2 regions of the Chryseobacterium sp. R2ACT005 genome follow, and region 2 is predicted to be linked to the other one. Evidence: riboswitches for the same ligand, from Rfam matches in the RefSeq annotation. Region 2 holds a riboswitch; the other holds the start of a gene.
What was found. A riboswitch is a leader RNA that binds a small molecule or an ion and turns the genes downstream of it on or off. The one in region 2 is predicted to bind cobalamin.

Region 1 (4,609 bases), 1.7 Mb from region 2:
TTACTTCTACAGAATCTCAGGGAATGGCTTTGTTCGGACAGAAATGCGCCTCTTGCCATAGCGGAGAATTATTTACCGATGAGAGTTTTAGAAATACAGGAATGTATTATAACACGGAATTCAAAGATGCAGGACGTTACAGAGTTACTCTTAATCAGGTAGACTGGATGAAATTCCGTGTTCCAAGTTTGAGAAACGTAGAATATACAGCACCTTATATGCATGACGGAAGGTTTTACACATTAGATGCTGTACTCAATTTCTATTCAGATCAGGTAGAAGATAATGCCAATCTGGATCCACAGCTGAAACAGAATGGTCATACAGGAATAGCCATGAATAGTCAGGAAAAACAGTCGATTATTGCTTTCCTGAAAACATTATCAGACAAAAGTTTTATATCCAACCCAAAATTTGCAGAATAAATTATAGAAAACATGAAGAAGATTATCGTAATATTAAGTTTGATTTTGTTTGGCCAGTATCAAGCGAAGACTATTAAAGACAGTATTTATATTGCTCCGGACAGCTTCAGTAGATTTGATTTTGATGATGACTGTGATGCATGTGGCTGTGCTGCCGGTAACGGATCTTCAGGCTTTGAATCTTTATTGAATCCACAGTTTATCGGAATCAAATACTTTGCACAGCATTACAAAGCAAAAGAAAATTTATTTGTAAAAGATCTTACACAGGATCAGTATTTTAATACCTTACAGCTATGGGGAAAAATTCCATTGACTAAAAAACTAAGTGTATATGCAAGTCTGCCATTTCATTTTCATGAAAAAAGGACTATGCAGGGAGATATCAAAATCAACGGAATCGGAGATCTGAACCTGATGGGAATCTATCAGCTAATGAGCTCTAAAGATAATTTCCATCACGTGAGCGGAGGTTTGGGCGTGAAAATTCCTTTGGGAAAGTTTGATGAAAAAGGAGCATCCGGAGTCAATCCGAGTTTTCAGTTGGGAACCGGAAGCTGGGATTATCAGGCGGCTTTGAATTATAAATTTCAGAAGAATAAAATAGCTGTATTGGTCAATACAGACTATACGATTAAAACAGAGAATAAGAAAAATTACCGTTTTGGAAACCAGTGGAACTACGCTGCAACAGGATTTTATCAGGTTGCAGGAAATGAAAAATCTATCTTTTCTGTAAAAACCGGAGTGCAGGGAGAAGTGTATGCTCAGAATAAACAATTTGATGAAGCGCTACCGAATACTGCCGGAAGTGCATTGTATGGGAAGATTGGGTTTGAAGCCTCTTATAAAAAACTGAGCCTGGGAAGTGAACTCATGCTTCCTATGTATACCCATTTGGCTGGTGGTGATATTGAAGCAAAATCCAGATTTAGTATTTTCCTGAATATCGGAATTTAAATAAAACCCCTTTTTAATCATGTTAAAGCTCCTTCGGGAGCTTTAATTGTTTATGAATCATGATTTTAATTGGGGGTTAGGAATAATTTTTTATCTTTGCCGAAATTTGGTGAGCCATAAAAAGCTCTTAAAAGGGAATCCGGTGAAAATCCGGAACAGACCCGCTGCTGTAAGCTCCGCACCAAGATTTTTGAAGAATATATCCACTGTTTTTTAATGGGAAGGATTTCAAAAATGGAGTAAGTCAGAAGACCTGCCAGAAAATAATCGTTTGACGCTTTCGTGGAATAAAGCTTAGGACATCAATGATTCTGTGCAGTGACAGCTGTGCTTTGTCGTTGTATTCTTATATCCATTAGCGTCTTCATTATCCTAAATGAGCTAATGGCGGCAAAACTAATTACTTCTGCAATTCATAAAGCTGTTTTCACAATACTGGTGTTAACATCTCACCTTTTGTCTTCTCAAACCAAGAAAAAAGACAGTGTTCAGGAAGAATCAATCAAAGGGATCAACCTTTACAAGAAAAACTTCAAAGAAATTCTTCCGGCACAAACTCTGCAGGGCGAGCAGCTGGAAAGACTGAACAGTCATTCTGTAGCAGATGCTCTTCGGTATTTTTCCGGTGTTCAGATCAAAGACTATGGAGGGATTGGCGGATTGAAAACCATTAATGTCCGAAGCCTTGGAAGTCAGCATGTAGGCGTTTTCTATGATGGAATTCAACTGGGAAATGCACAGAACGGACTGGTAGATCTGGGAAGATATTCTTTGGATGATCTGGAAGAAATATCATTGTATAACGGGCAGAAAAGCGAGATTTTTCAGCCGGCAAAAGATTTCGGTTCTTCGGGATCTATCTATTTACAGCCTAAAACACCCGTATTTAAAGGAATAAAGAAAACCAATCTTGTGATAAGAGCAAAAAGTGCCTCCATAGACCTTTTTAATCCGTCATTCCGATTGGAACAGAAAATTTCAGACAGAACTTCTGCCAGCTTCAGTGGAGAATTTCTGCAGAGTGATGGGATTTACAGATTTCGGTATGCCAAGAAATATCCTGATGGACAGCAGGCTTATGATACGATTGCAAAGAGACAGGACTCAGATATCAAAGCGAAACGTTTTGAAACTTCGTTAAACGGAACTTTAAATAACGGAAGCTGGAATGTAAGAGGCTATGGTTATATTTCAGACCGTGGAACGCCGGCTCCTATTGTGAATGGCCGTTTTGGAGGAAGGGGAGCAAGACTTTCTGATGAAAATTATTTCGTGCAGGCCAATCTTCGGAAAAAACTGTTTCCCAGATTTGAAACTCAGCTGAAAGCAAAGTTTGCCTACGATTACACTCATTTTATGGATACTGTTCGCTCGCAGTCTATTATTCATACCGATAACACCTATATCCAACGAGAGCTCTATCTTTCCTCATCCAATATCTATTCTATCACATCCAATTGGGATGTCAGTCTGAGCGGGGATTTTCAGTACAATAATCTGGATGCCAATCTGGATAACTTTTCTTATCCTACACGTTACACTACATTGGTTGCATTGGCAACAACGTATCAGTGGAACAGATTCAAGATCCTGGGCAGCCTTTTAGGAACTTTTACTTTTGAAGAAGTAAGAAAAAATAAAAGACCCGGAGACAGCAGAGAATGGACCCCCGCTGTATTTATGAGCTACCAGCCTGAAATAATTCCTGAACTTACTTTAAGAGCTTTCTATAAAAGGATTTTCCGACTGCCAACCTTCAATGATCTGTATTACACTAATATCGGAAATACTTACCTGAAGCCGGAATTTACCAATCAGTATGATGTAGGATTTACGTATCAGAAGAATTATAAAAACCGATTCTTTACATCCTTTTATGCTAAAGTAGACGGTTATTACAACAAAGTACAGGATAAGATTGTTGCAGCCCCTAACGGAAGTATGTTCCGCTGGCTGATGATGAACCTTGGACGGGTTGAAATCATAGGTGCTGACGTGAATGTTCAGGCAGAAATGCAGTTAGGAAAAGTAAAACTGAGACCCTTGCTTTCCTACACTTACCAAAGCGCAAGAGATATGACAGATCCGGAGGATACATTCTACCGAAATCAGATTCCTTACACACCATGGCATAGTGGCTCCTTCACCCTGATGGCGGACTATAAAGACTGGAGTTTCAATTACAGTGCGATGTATGTAGGAGAAAGGTATGATGTGAACCAGGACAACATTCAATACAATTATGTACAACCCTGGTATACCCATGATCTGTCTGTTCAGAGAAAATTCAACTGGGCGAATCATCAATTTAAAGTAAGCCTTGAGATGAATAATATTTTCAACCAATATTATGATGTAGTGATCAATTATCCGATGCCGGGAAGAAACTTTAAACTTATTCTAAATTTTACCTTATGAGAAAACTAAACTTTTATTTTTTATTTCTTGTCTTAGCTTTTCTTAGTTCATGCCGTACGGATGATATTATTGTCCGCCAGGAAGTGGTAGAGGGACTTCCATCAGAAAATACAGCAATCAAAGGTTTCTACATGCTGAATGAAGGAAATATGGGAAGCAACAAATGTACCTTGGATTTTTTTGATTATACCAAAGGAACCTATTACAGGAACATCTACGCGGAGATTAATCCGAATGTTGTGAAAGAGCTGGGAGATGTTGGAAATGATATTAAGATTTACGGAAGCAAGCTGTATATTGTTGTCAATGTTTCCAACAAGATTGAAGTGCTGGATGCCAAAACAGCCAAACGTATTACTTCTATTCCATTACAGAACTGCCGTTATTTAACCTTTAAAGGAGGGAAAGCTTATGCCAGCAGCTATGCAGGTCCGGTAGCGGTTAATCCAAAAGCACCCAAAGGAAAAGTTGTGGAAATTGATACAGTTTCTCTTTCCATCCAGCGTGAAGTGGTAGTAGGGTATCAACCGGAAGAAATGGAAATTGTAGGGAATAAATTATTTGTGGCCAATTCCGGAGGATACAAAGCTCCTGATTACGACAATACCGTTTCTGTAATAGACCTGAACACTTTTACTGAAATCCAAAAATTAAATGTTGCGATTAATCTTCACCACATTAAAAAAGATAATTACGGTGATCTGTACGTGAGTTCAAGAGGAGATTATTATAACGTTCCTTCCAGCCTATACCTTATAGATGCAACAACTGGAATTGTTAAAAAAGATTTCCATCTCGCAGTGAGC
Region 2 (4,609 bases):
AAATATTGACGGCTTGTCTTTTTCTGAAATTTAGTTTTGCAGCAGCACAGCTTACAGTAATAGGGCTGGGAAATTATAATGTAGGTGCAGTTTCAGATAATGGAGTAGTAAGTATGCATACAAGTGCAGGAGGAGTATATAAATGGAATGCAGCAGGCGGACTTGTACAGATAGGTTCAATATCAAACGGATATCCGGCCGCAGGCAGAACGATTGTTTCAAACGATGGAACCAAAATATCATCTTCTGTTACAAATTCTGCAACAGGATTTAATGAAATATCAACTTATGACGTAGCTACTTCCACATGGGTAAACAGAGGAGGGCTGGTTCCTACCGGTTGGGACGGCAGTGTAAGTTCTACATGGGGAATGTCACCTAACGGAAATACTATTGTAGGGTTAGGATTTCTTACTGCTGCGAACGCACATGCTGTTAAATGGGATGAGGTAAACGGAATGGTTGACCTGGGAAGTATAGTTTCAGGACGCAGTTCCAGGGCAAATGCAATCAATGCGGCAGGAACCGTGATTGTAGGGTGGCAGGATGAGCCAACCGGAACAAGAAGCGGTGCAAAATGGCAGGATGGAGTAGAAAGTTTTATTACAGATAATAACGGGAATAATGTAGGAGAAGCAGGCGGAATTTCGGCTGACGGAAATACCATTATAGGATCTGCAAATCCTAATCCTTATGTTTGGAATGCTACAAGTGGGCTGACCTATATAACACATCCTAATGCTTCGTTCAATTTCAAAGGAGGAGCTACAGGAATTTCAGCTGATGGAACACGGGTTATTGGTTATTACAGAGCATTTGGAGCACCTCCAATGTCGGGAGAAGGTTTTATCTGGACTGCATCTGCCGGAAGAGTTAATCTGAATGATTATGCAGTATCCTTAGGAATTGCAACGAATGGAGTAACGATGGGACTTCCTCTGGCGATTTCACAAGACGGAAAGAAAATTGCCGGATCAGGGACGAATGCTTCAGGTCAAATAGTTGCTTTTTATCTGGATACTTCTGAATTCTTATCAGTAAATGATACCGTGAAAGAGAAAAACAGTGTTGGCATTTATCCTAATCCTGTAACTGATGTGCTTTATTTTAAAGGAACAGGAAAAATAGAAAAAGCAGAAATCTATAATATGGTTGGGCAAAGGGTGAAATCATTCAATACTGTGGAAGGACAAATTGATGTTTCATCTTTATCAAAAGGAGATTATATTCTGCAATACTCTGTGAAAGGAGAAAAACAAGCTTATAAATTCATTAAAAAATAACATATATAAATAGTAAAGTAGTGGGATGATGGCCGTTTTCAATTTTGAAAGCGGCTGTTTTTTATTTGCAAAAGTCTGAAATTTTTGATGTAAAAGCCGGTTTTTTGGCAAATACATATAAAAAACTATCTTTGCAAAAATTTTGGTTTCCAGTATTTTGGAATGAAAAGGGAATTGGGTGTAACTCCCATACTGTCCCCGCAACTGTAAATCGCAATAAAAGTTTCTGCAAACAGCCACTGTCTAAAACGGGAAGGAGCAGAATGCGAAAGTCAGGAGACCTGCCAACATTATAATCAAAAAACATATTGCTTTCGGAGGAAAAGTAAAAAAGTATGGATATAAAAAGATCTTTAGTACTGCTTTTTTCATCTTATGGCTGTTTTCTTTTTGGACAAGAGAAAACCATAGACACTATTTATGTCTTCGACAACCAGATGAATAGGGTGAAACTTTTTCATCCCGTAAAAATAATTTCGGCAGAAGAGGCCGAGAAAAACTCCAGTAATCTTTCAGAGCTCCTGAGATTTCAGTCACAGGTTTTTATCAAAGAAAATGGCCGTGGGGCTGTTTCTTCACCATCTTTCCGGGGTACTACCGCTCAGCAGACTGCATTTGTATGGAATGGGATTAATATCAACTCCAGTTTTTTAGGACAGGGAGATATCAATAATATTGCTTTGTTTGGCTATGATCAGATCGGTATAAAAGCCGGCGGTGGAAGTGTAGTCTATGGAAGTGGTGCCATTGGGGGAAGTATTCACCTGAATAATACCCTTGATTTTAATAAAGGTTTCCATGGTTCTTTATTTTCTGAGGTGGCTTCCTTTAATACCTATAATAATTTTGTAAAAGGTTCTTACAGCAATGATAAGTTCAGTTTTAAAGCTTCCGGAAATTATTCTGTAAGTGAAAACAATTATGAGGTAAGCGATCTGAATTACATCAACAGAAATGGAAATTACTATAATACCACATTCAATGCAGGTGCATCCTATAAAATAACCAACGATCATAAAATTTCGTGGCAAAGCCAGTTTTTCGATTCTTCACAGCATTATCCTGTGTATGAAGAAACGGGAACAAAAACAAAATATAAAACTCAAAGTATAAGAAGCCTTCTTTCCTGGGACTGGAATAAAACTAAGTTCGGCAACTCTTTTAAAGCGGCCTATACAGAAGAAAACTTTCAGTATTTCGGTTCGTTAAACCAGCCTAAATCAAGTGGGGGAACAGGGAAAAACTATATCTTTAAAAATGATTTCAATTATTTTCTGAATTCTAAGTGGAATTTTAATCTTATCGGAGAATTTCAGATCAATAAAGGTGAAGGATATCAGAGCGGAATATCCAGTGTCAGTAGAAATATTGGCTCTGTTTCCGGGTTGCTGAGGTATTTTGCTACTAAAGACCTGCGTTTTGAGGGTGGATTTAAGAAAGATTTTGTGGAAGATGTGAAGTCTCCGTTTATGTATTCATTCTCCGGAAAATGGAGTGCCGCAAAATGGTATGATGTAAGCGTTAACGTGTCAAAAAACTTCAGATATCCGTCATTTAATGATATTTATTATGAGCCGGGAGGAAATAAAGATCTGAGACCGGAAACGTCTACCCAGTTTGATATGGTGAATGAGTTCAGAGTAGGAGATTTCAGACTTACTTTGTCTCCTTATTATATGAACATTACAGATCTTATTGTATGGCTGCCTACTGCTTTGGGGTATTGGCAGGCATTTAATGTCAATAAATCTGAATCTTACGGATTGGAATCTCAATTGTCTTTCAGCAAACAATTGGGAAATCATAAAATCCGGGCTAATGCCGGGTACTATTATGCAAAATCTATTGATAAGGAAACGAAAATGCAAAGACCTTATGTTCCCATGCACAGAGGAATGGCCAATGTAGATTATGAATACGGTTTCTTTAAGTTTTTTGCACAGGGACTGGTGAATGGCGTTACTTACACTACAAGTGATGAAAAAAGATCAGAAGCAATAGATCCTTATTTTCTTTTAAATATGGGAGTTTCAGCAACACTGGCAAAAAAGTATACTTTAGGATTTAAAGTGAATAATCTAACGAATACTTATTATAAAACGGTTTCTTTTTATCCTTTACCGAAAAGAAATTATAGTGTGTATGCGACAATAAATTTTTAAAAAATTAAATTGAATAAATTATGAAAATAACTAAACTTTTAACTGTATTATTTGCAGTGGTTTTATTGTTTAACATGTCTTCATGTACAAGTGACTCTGCTGAGTTTGAAATGTCTCCGATCACTTACCAGAACGGATATTTTATCTCTAATGAAGGTAACTTCAACAGCCAGGGGGCTAAAGTAACATTTCTTACAAGAGATTTAAGCCTGAAGCAGGACGATGTATATGGTTATAACAACAGTAAAGAAATCTTAGGTGACGTTCTTCAGACCATTGGTCTTGACGGAAATAAGGCTTATCTTGTGATAAACAACTCGAACAAAATTGTTGTAGTAGACCGTTATACATTTAAGAAATTAGCAGTCATTTCAGATCAGCTTGATAATCCAAGAGGAATTACTTTTGCGAATGGATTTATTTATGTTGCCAACACCAATTTCATTGCTCATACTCAAAGTGTAACGAAATATAAAGCTTCTGATTATTCATTTGTAAGTAAAATCAACATGGCTGATGTTTCTGATAAAACAGTAGAAGCAGGAGGAAATGTTTTCGTACAGAATGCTTCATCAGGATTTGGAAATAAGATTACGTATATCAATACTTCCAACGATAGCAAAACTGAAATTTCCATTCCGAATGGTCAGATTGGAAACACTGTATCTTACAAATCCAATGTTTACACAATTTCTTCAACAGCTACAGATTCTTATATCTACAAGATTACGAGCGCAGGAATTATAACACCGGTAATTACTTTGACAGGAATTCCAAATGCTACAAATCTTCAGATTGATAACGATAAGTTCTATTTCAGCTCTGTCAATAAAGTATATACAACAAGCTTAGCTACACCAACAGTTCCTGCAAGTCCGTTATTAACAGCAGCGGATGGTGGACCTTATTATACGCTTTATGGATTTAATGTTATTGATGGAAGAATCTTTGCATCAGACGTTAAGAAGTTTACAGAAGAAAGTGAAATGGTAATATATTCAGCAGCTACAGGGAGCAAGATGGGATCCATTAAAACTGGAGGTCTTGGTGCTAACGGTACTTACCTGAATCCATAATACTTCACAGTATATAAAAAAATAATTTTTTATTTTTCATCATTTGTGTTTTTTTCCGGCCGGTTTCAAAAGAAACCGGCCGGCTTTG

Region 1: linked by a shared signal. The riboswitch ahead of ACPF63_RS19545 (TonB-dependent receptor plug domain-containing protein) and the one ahead of ACPF63_RS03130 (TonB-dependent receptor plug domain-containing protein) in region 2 are both predicted to bind cobalamin.

What each region holds. Positions count from the first base shown of each region.
Region 1 covers NZ_CP188192.1:4,239,675-4,244,283, reverse strand. The annotation lists gene ACPF63_RS19555 (cytochrome-c peroxidase) at 1-425, shown strand, start outside; gene ACPF63_RS19550 (transporter) at 438-1,385, shown strand; cobalamin riboswitch at 1,476-1,660, shown strand; gene ACPF63_RS19545 (TonB-dependent receptor plug domain-containing protein) at 1,770-3,803, shown strand; gene ACPF63_RS19540 (YncE family protein) at 3,800-4,609, shown strand, end outside.
Region 2 covers NZ_CP188192.1:664,847-669,455, forward strand. The annotation lists gene ACPF63_RS03125 (T9SS type A sorting domain-containing protein) at 1-1,283, shown strand, start outside; cobalamin riboswitch at 1,410-1,586, shown strand; gene ACPF63_RS03130 (TonB-dependent receptor plug domain-containing protein) at 1,619-3,445, shown strand; gene ACPF63_RS03135 (YncE family protein) at 3,466-4,521, shown strand.